2 regions of the Bradyrhizobium sp. WBAH42 genome follow, and region 1 is predicted to be linked to the other one. Evidence: predicted binding sites of a transcription regulator. Region 1 holds the regulator's gene; the other holds the start of a gene.

Region 1 (4,401 bases):
TGTGCGGGCCGATCGCCTTCTTCACGGCGTCGAGGTCGCCGTGCGGCACCTGATCGAAGCCGTCCATCGGCGGACCGAAGCCCTCGAGATATTTCGCAGACCCGGTGGCGGCGAGCGTCGCCAGCGTGCGGCCATGGAAGGCGCCTTCGAAGGTGATGATGCGATAACGCTCCGGATGGCCCTTGGAGAAGTGATGATGGCGGACGAGCTTGACCACACCTTCCAGCGCCTCGGCGCCGGAATTGCAGAAGAACACGAAGTCCGCGAAGCTCTCATTGCAGAGGCGGCTTGCGAGCTTCTCGCCATCGGGGCTCTGGAACAGGTTCGACATGTGCCAGAGCTTCGTCGCCTGCTCCTGCAACGCCTTGACCAGCGCGGGATGAACGTGGCCGAGCGCATTCACCGCCACGCCCGAGGTGAAATCGAGATAGCGATCGCCATTGGCCGCGATCAGCCAGCAGCCTTCGCCGCGCTCGAAACCGAGGTCGGCCCTGGCGAAAACGGGGAGCAAATGCGGCGCGGCGCTGTTAGTCATGACGTCACTTGAATGTTGCGGACGGTGTGAGGCACGCATTGCGCAACGCACCATTGACCGGCCCCGGAAAACGAAACGTGCCGCCTTTTAAGGGCGGCACGTGGCACTATCTTATGCCTGGAAAGACGGGTGTCAATGCCGCCCGGAAAGCCTCGCGAAACGCTGAATCCGTAGTCTTGCGGTGCCGATTTTGCGGGTTTTTCACCACGGAACATGTGGAAGCGAGTCGGCGGACTCTTGCGCGGGAGTCACGCCATATTGTAGCGTTTGGACTGTCAGATACGACATCTCGTGCAGCAGTTCTGATCCCAAAAGTCCTCATGTACCGGCGTAAACGTTCGGGCGTCTTGAGCGCGCCCGGCGAGCCTTAAGGGATTCTGGCGGCACGGGTTTTTCAAGGCTTTAGGCAATCGCGGCGAAGGCTCCAGGATGGCAGGCGCGCTGCGAGGGAAAGGGTGCAATGACGGTTTTGACCTGGTCCGATGATCGCGTCGAGCAGCTGAAGAAGCTCTGGGAGGCCGGACTTTCGGCCAGCCAGATCGCGGCGGAGCTCGGCAATGTGACCCGCAATGCCGTGATCGGCAAGGTGCACCGGCTCGGCCTGTCCGGCCGCGCCAAGAGCCCTTCATCGGCAGCGCCGCGGCCGCGCAAGGCACGGCCCGCGCAGCACATGATGCGCGTGACGCGACCCGTTGCGCGCGGCAACACCGCGCTGGCGCAGGCCTTCGAGGTCGAGGTGGAAGCCGAGCCGGTCACCTACGACAACGTGGTGCCGATGAGCCAGCGCCTGTCGCTGCTGGAATTGAACGAGGCGACGTGCCACTGGCCGGTCGGCGATCCATCGAGCCCGGATTTCTTCTTCTGCGGCGGCAAGGCGCTCTCGGGCCTGCCCTACTGCGCCCAGCATTCGCGCGTGGCCTATCAGCCCGCAGCGGACCGCCGTCGCGCACCGGCGAAGCCGAGCACGCGCTGAGCTTGCGGAATTAGTTGATCGCCGAGATTACAGCCGTCACACGATGACGGCGCCACCTACTCAGTGTCATCCCCGCGAAGGCGGGGATCCATAACCACAGGGCGCGATCGTTGCGCGAGATGGTCACGCCGAGTCATCGTCAAACCACGTCCCGTGGTTGATCGCGACGAGCGCAAGCGCTCGCGCTGAGATCCCGGGCTCGCGCTGCGCGCGCCCCGGGATGACGGTTGAGGGTGTAGCCGCAGCTCACCACACCAACAGCTCGCAGATCTTACGTCTGCTCGGCCTTCGCGAAGCGATCATCCAGCGCGTAGCCGGCGCCGCGGACGGTGCGGATCGGGTCCTGCTCGCGGCCGAGATTGAGCAGCTTGCGCAGGCGGCCGATATGGACGTCGACGGTACGCTCATCGATATAGATGTCGCGGCCCCAGACGCTATCGAGCAGCTGCTCGCGCGAGAACACGCGGCCGGGATGCTCCAGGAAGAACTCCAGCAGGCGATATTCGGTCGGGCCGAGATCGATCGGCCGACCCGAGCGCGCCACGCGGCGCTTGTCGCGGTCGAGCTCGATGTCGCCATAGGCGAGCACGGTGGCGAGCCGCTCGGGGCTGGCGCGCCTGAGCAGACCCTTCACGCGCGCGAGCAGCTCCGGCACCGAGAACGGCTTGACGATGTAATCGTCGGCGCCGGTTGCGAGGCCCCGTACCCGCTCGCTCTCCTCGCCGCGCGCGGTGAGCATGATGATCGGCAGCTGCTTGGTCTCGGGACGGGTCCGAAGCCGCCGGCACAGCTCGATGCCCGACAGGCCCGGCAGCATCCAGTCGAGCACGATCAGATCGGGAATGTGCTCCTTGAGGCGGGTGTCGGCGTCGTCGCCGCGCATCACCGTCTCGACGTCATAGCCGTCGCCTTCGAGGTTGTAGCGGAGAAGCTCGGTGAGAGCTTCCTCGTCCTCTACCACCATAATGCGTGCGCCCATGTTGTCGTCGCTCCTTAGGTATTCGGCACCGTCGTGGCGAAGGTCGTCATGTCGCCCTTCGGCCGCTTGTCGGTGATCGCCTGGCCCTCGATCATGTAGAACACGGTCTCGGCGATGTTGGTGGCATGGTCGCCGATCCGCTCGATGTTCTTGGCACAGAACATCAGGTGGATGCAGAACGAGATATTGCGCGGATCCTCCATCATGTAGGTGAGGAGCTCGCGGAACAGCGAGGTGCAGATGGCGTCGACCTCCTCGTCGCCCTTCCACACCGCCATCGCCGCCGGCAGATCGTGCGCGGCATAGGCGTCGAGCACGCTCTTGACCTGCTGCTGCACGAGGTCGGTCATGTGCTCCAGGCCGCGGAACAGCTTGAGCGGATGGAAATCCGTCTCCAGCGCCGCGACGCGCTTGCCCATGTTCTTGGCAAGATCGCCGATGCGCTCGAGATCGGTCGCAACGCGCATGGCGCCGACGATCTCGCGCAGGTCGACGGCCATCGGCTGGCGGCGGGCGATGGTGAGCACGGCGCGCTCCTCGATGCGCTTCTGCAGCGCGTCGAGATCGGCGTCGGTGGTGACGACGCGCTGGCCGAGTGCCACGTCGCGGCGGATCAGCGCGTCGACGGAATCGACGATCATGCGCTCGGCGATGCCGCCCATCTCGGCGACCAGGCGAGTGAGCTCCTGAAGGTCGCTGTCAAAGGCCTTTACGGTATGTTCAGAACCCATATTCCGTCTCCTCAGCCGAACCGGCCGGTGATGTAATCCTGCGTGCGCCGATCGCTCGGCGACGTGAAGATCTTGCTGGTGTCGTCGAACTCGATCAGCTCGCCGAGATACATGAAGGCGGTCTTGTCGGAGACGCGCGCCGCCTGCTGCATGTTGTGGGTGACGATCGCGATCGTGTAGTTCTCGGACAATTCCTGGATCAGTTCCTCGACCTTGGCGGTCGAGATCGGGTCGAGCGCCGAGCAGGGCTCGTCGAACAGGATCACCTCGGGCCGCACCGCGACGGTGCGGGCGATGCAGAGGCGCTGCTGCTGGCCGCCGGAGAGCGACAGGCCGGAGGCATTGAGCTTGTCCTTGACCTCGTTCCACAGCGCGCCGCCGCGCAGAGCCTTCTCAACGCGGTCGTCCATCTCCGACTTCGAGATCTTCTCGTACAGACGAATGCCGAAGGCGATGTTCTCGTAGATCGTCATCGGGAACGGCGTCGGCTTCTGGAACACCATGCCGACCCGGGCCCGCAACAGGTTGAGGTCCAGCTTGGCGTCGAGGATGTTGGTCTGGTCGAGCAGCAGCTGGCCGGTGGCGCGCTGGCCCGGATAGAGGTCGTACATCCGGTTGAAGATGCGCAGCAGGGTCGACTTGCCGCAGCCCGACGGGCCGATGAACGCCGTGACGCGGTTGGTGCCGAGCGTCAGATTGATGTTCTTCAGCGCGTGGTGCTCACCGTAGTAGAAATTCAGGTTGCGCGCGGTGACCTTGGCGGGCGCCTCGGGCAGCGGCTGCGAGCCGGGATGAACGGTCGGCGCGCTGACGGAAACAGACATTTCACTCATTTTGCAGTCCTCTCGGCGCCAAGGATGCGCGCGCCAATGTTCAGGGCAAGCACGGTCAGGGTGATGAGCAGCGCGCCGCTCCAGGCGAGTTGCTTCCAATATTCGTAGGGGCTCTGCACGAAGTTGTTGATGGTGACAGGTAGGTTCGCCATCGTCTTGTTCAGGCCGAGGCTGAAGAACTGGTTCGACAGCGCCGTGAACAACAGCGGTGCGGTCTCGCCCGCGACGCGGGCGGTCGCCAGCAGCACGCCGGTGATGAGGCCGGAACGCGCGGCACGATAGGCGATGCGCTTGATCACCAGCGAGCGCGGCAGACCGAGCGCAGAGGCCGCCTCGCGCAGCGGATTCGG
Region 2 (4,401 bases), 590 kb from region 1:
CCTGGTCCAGCCGGTGTGGCTGCCGCCCCGCACGACGTTCGGCGCGCCATAGACGATGGCATCGCCGTGGCTGGCCGCAGCCCGCGCCGTTTCCTCGTTGATCGGAAATTCCGCGATCAAGGCGCCGAGCTCGCGAAAGTCCCGGCGCATCGTTGGGCTCGCGTCGTCATGCGAGAGCATCCGCACCTCGGCTGCGCGGGCAAAAGCGGCCAGCCGTGATACCGAAGCCGGCACCTCGGCGGCGCGCGAGACCACACGCTCGACCAGCTTGTCAAAATCCTCGCTCGACAGCCCGGTGCGCTCCACCATGCGGTTGCGCTTGCGCGGCTTGGCCATGTCGGCGACCGTGCCGTCCATGTGATCATTGAAAGCGAACAGGTCGACGCGGCCCTCGCTGAGCCATTGTGCGATCTCGGCCTCGGCATCGAGATTGTAGGTCTCGTGCCGCAGGTGGAAGCGGGTGTCGGCGGCGAATTGCGGGCGCTGCCGCTCGATCGCCTCCATCAGGCCGCGCGCATTGTCGGCGCTGCGCAGGCCCGGCTCCCAGGAGCAGGTCGTGGCGTGAAACACGGTGGTGATGCCATTGCTGATCGCCTGGCGGTCGCTGTCGGCGAGCGCAACGTCGATCGGAAAGTCGACGCCGGCGCGCGGCATCATCTGCCGCTCGAAGGCATCGCCATGCAGATCGACGATGCCGGGCAGCACCAGCAGGTCACGCGCGTCGAGCGTCAGCCGCGCCCGGCCGCGAGAGGCATCGATCGCTGCAATGTCCGTTCCGGAGACGAGAAGAGAGGTTTCGGCGAGCTCGGCGCCGATCAAGGCCCGGCCGCCTTCGATGAATATGTCTGTCACGCGACCGCGCTTCGTTTGCTGGCAGGGGAATTGGCGAGTGAGCTTGCCCGTGCTTCGTATGTCGAGAGGAAATCTTCAATCCCGAGCTTGCGGAAATCGGGCAGCGTCGCGCGCAATTTGTCGTGATCCCAGTCCCACCAGGCAAGCTTTGCAAGGCGTCCGGCGATCTCCTCCGAGAACCGCCGCCGTACGATACGGGCTGGGTTGCCGGCGACGATGGTGTAGGCCGGCACGTCCTTGGTGACGATCGCGCCGGCGGCGATCACCGCGCCGGTGCCGATGTTGCGGCCCGGCAGCACGATCGCGCCATGGCCGATCCAGACGTCATGGCCGATATGAACGTGATGCTGGCGCCGCCAGTCGAAGAACTCGAAATCGTCGCTCGCACCCTCGAAATAGGCGCTGGAGCGGTAGGTGAAGTGCGCCTGCGTGGCGCGATGCATCGGATGGTTGCCGGGATTGATCCGGGTCATCGCCGCGATCGAACAGAATTTTCCGATGGTGGTGTAGGTGATCTGCGCGTCGTTCACGACATAGGAGTAATCGCCCATCGCCACTTCATGCAGGATGGTGCGGGCGCCGACCTCGGTATAGGCGCCGAGCCTGGTCTCGTGCAGCTTGGCCGAGGGATCGACGGTCGGCTGAACCGAAAGAGCTTTGGCGGCCATGTTGCATCCGAAGTGCGAGGGCGGGCGTTTTTCTTCGAGCGGCTGGATGACGATGTCATGACAACGAGATGACAGGGGATGACGTGCGTAGGATCGCCGCATCGCAGCGCGTGTGTCACACAAGTGTTAAGCACGGGCGTTAGCGGTTGGCTCCAGCTACTCTGGAGCCCCTGTATGCTGGTGGTTGAAGGCCTGACGTGTCGCTTCGGCGCGAAAGCCGCGGTGGACGACGCTTCGTTTCAAGTTTCCCCCGGCGGCTTCGTCGGTGTGATCGGGCGATCCGGCGCCGGCAAGTCGACATTGCTGCGGACCATCAATCGCCTCGTGACGCCGACCGGGGGACGCATCCTGTTCGACGGCGTCGACGTCACCTTGCTGCGCGGCAAGGAGCTGCGGCAGTGGCGCGCCCGCTCGGCGATGATCTTCCAGCAGTTCAACCTGGTCGGTCGGCTCGACGTGCTCACCAATGTCCTGATGGGCCGTCTCGCCACGATGCCCGCCTGGCGCTCGCTGTCGCAGGCCTGGCCCGAGCAGGACAAGGCGCTGGCGATGTCGGCCCTCGAGCAGTTCGACATCGCTTCGCTCGCTGCCCAGCGGGCCGACCAGCTCTCCGGCGGCCAGCAGCAGCGCGTCGCGATCGCTCGCGCGCTGGTGCAGCAGCCCGACATCATCCTCGCCGACGAGCCGATCGCCTCGCTCGATCCGCGCAACACCAAGATCGTGATGGATGCGCTTTTGCGCATCAACAAGCATTTCGGTATCACGGTGCTCTGCAACCTGCATTCGCTCGATTTGGCCCGCACCTACTGCGACCGCCTGATCGGCATGGCCGCCGGGCGCGTGGTATTCGACGGCGCGCCGGCCGCGCTGACCGATCACGTCGCGCGCGAGCTCTACGATCTCGAAGCTGCCGACGTCGTGGGTGGCCTGCCTGTCCCGGCGCCCGAGGGCGTGCCGGCGCTCGGAACCGCCGCAGCCGCCTAAAGCCGCATCGCACCTGTTCAATTGCCAGTTTGCGTCAACCGACCCCCAACCGATGAAGAGGGTATCATGATCACTCGCAGATTAATCCTGGCCGGCGCCGCTGCGCTCGCTTTCACCGCCTCCGCCTCGGCCGACGACTGGAAGGCCAAGTATCCCGAGCTGACCTTCGCCGTCGTCCCGGCCGAGAACGCGTCGGGCGTCACCGAGCGCTGGGCACCGTTCATGACTTATCTATCGAAAGAACTCGGCGTAAAGGTCACGCTGCGCATCGCCAACGACTATGCCGCGGTGATCGAAGGCCAGCGCGCCGGCAATATCCACATCGCCAGCTACGGCTCGGCCGCGTTCGCGCGTGCCCGCCTGACCGGCGTCAAGTCCGAGGCCTTCGCCAACGACATCAACGCCGACGGCTCGACCGGCTACTATTCGGTGTTCTTCGTCAAGGCAAGCAGCGCCTACAAGAAGATCGACGACCTGAAGGGCAAGAACCTCGGCCTCGTCGACCCGAACTCGACCTCCGGCAACAACGTGCCGCGCTTCGAGCTCGACAAGATGGGCATCCACGATGCCGACGCCTATTTCGGCAAGGTCGTCTTCACCGGCAGCCACGAGAACGCGATGCTGGCGCTGGCGCAGGGCACGGTCGAAGTCGCTGCCAACCAGTGGACCAGCGACGACGATTCCACGCTGGCGCAGATGCTGACCAAGGGGATGCTGAAGAACGCCGACGGCTCGGCGATGAAGAAGGACGATTTCCGCATCATCCACAAATCGGCGCCGATCATCAACGGCCCCTATGCCTACAATTCCGACCTGCCGGAAGACGCCAAGACCGCCATTGCCAAGGCGTTCTTCGACGCGCCGGCCAAGGACAAGGCCGCGTTCGACCGTCTCTCCGACGGCCAGAAGAAGGGCTTTCATCCCGCCACCACCAAGGACTGGGATGGCACGATCGAGCTGATCAAGTTCGTCGACGCACTGCGTAAGAAGAAGGCGTCCTGAGTCTTCGGGACGATGCACCTGACTGAGCCGGGTCCCAAAGACCCGGCTCTTTCTTTGACGGGACCTGTTTCGACCCCATGACGACAGCGGTTTCCATCCTCCCCGAGCAGCAGCTCGCCGCGCTCAACGCTGCCTATCGCCAGGCGGTTTCACGCAGGCGGCTTCGTCTCCTGTTGGGAGCGGGCGTGTTTGCCGCCGCGCTGGCTCTCGCCGCGATCGGCGCCGAAGTGAATTTGCGCACGCTGTTCACCTATTTCGGCAACTTCGTCAGCTATTTCGACCGCATCCTCACGCTCGACAGCGGCCAGCGGGTCTGGACCGATGTCGGCGAGTGGTTCTGGGGCTGGCGCAAATGGCTGAAGATGCTGGGTGAGACGCTGCTGATCTCCTATGTCGGCACGCTGATCGGCGCGACCTTCGCCTTCGCCCTCAATTTCTTCGCGGCCGAGAACACCTCGCCCGCGCCCTGGCTGCGCTTTACCGTGCGGCGCCTGCTCGAATTCGCCCGCACCGTTCCCGGCATCGTCTTCGCGCTGGTCTTCGTCATCGCCTTCGGGCTCGGGCCGATGGCGGGCGTGCTGGCGATTGCGATCCACTCCACCGGCGCGCTCGGAAAACTGTTCTCGGAGATCGTCGAGAATGCCGACATGAAGCCGGTCGAGGGCATCCGCTCGACCGGGGCGAGCTGGCTCTCCTGCATGCGCTTCGCCATCGTGCCGCAGGTCACCGCCGGCTACGCCAGCTACGCGCTACTGCGCTTCGAGATCAATGTCCGCGAAGCCTCCGTCATGGGCTTCGTCGGCGCCGGCGGCATCGGCCAGGAGCTCGTCGTCGCGATCCGCAAGTTCTACTATTCGGACGTCAGCGCCATCCTGCTCACCATCATCGTCACGGT

What was found. Region 1 encodes PhoB, which activates phosphate uptake and scavenging genes when phosphate is short. Its sites were predicted from a motif close to TGTCATNNANCTGTCAT; they were not measured.
Region 2: a site for PhoB is predicted at 1,578-1,594, ahead of phnC (phosphonate ABC transporter ATP-binding protein). Genes of this name have one in related genera too.

The regions. Positions count from the first base shown of each region.
Region 1 is NZ_CP036533.1:1,506,727-1,511,127, reverse strand. It holds gene DCG74_RS07035 (aspartate aminotransferase family protein) at 1-535, opposite strand, end outside; gene DCG74_RS07030 (GcrA family cell cycle regulator) at 996-1,508, shown strand; gene phoB (phosphate regulon transcriptional regulator PhoB) at 1,780-2,487, opposite strand; gene phoU (phosphate signaling complex protein PhoU) at 2,502-3,218, opposite strand; gene pstB (phosphate ABC transporter ATP-binding protein PstB) at 3,230-4,051, opposite strand; gene pstA (phosphate ABC transporter permease PstA) at 4,048-4,401, opposite strand, start outside.
Region 2 is NZ_CP036533.1:2,097,493-2,101,893, forward strand. It holds gene DCG74_RS09805 (alpha-D-ribose 1-methylphosphonate 5-triphosphate diphosphatase) at 1-852, opposite strand, end outside; gene DCG74_RS09810 (chloramphenicol acetyltransferase) at 849-1,520, opposite strand; gene phnC (phosphonate ABC transporter ATP-binding protein) at 1,695-2,504, shown strand; gene phnD (phosphonate ABC transporter substrate-binding protein) at 2,571-3,506, shown strand; gene phnE (phosphonate ABC transporter, permease protein PhnE) at 3,584-4,401, shown strand, end outside.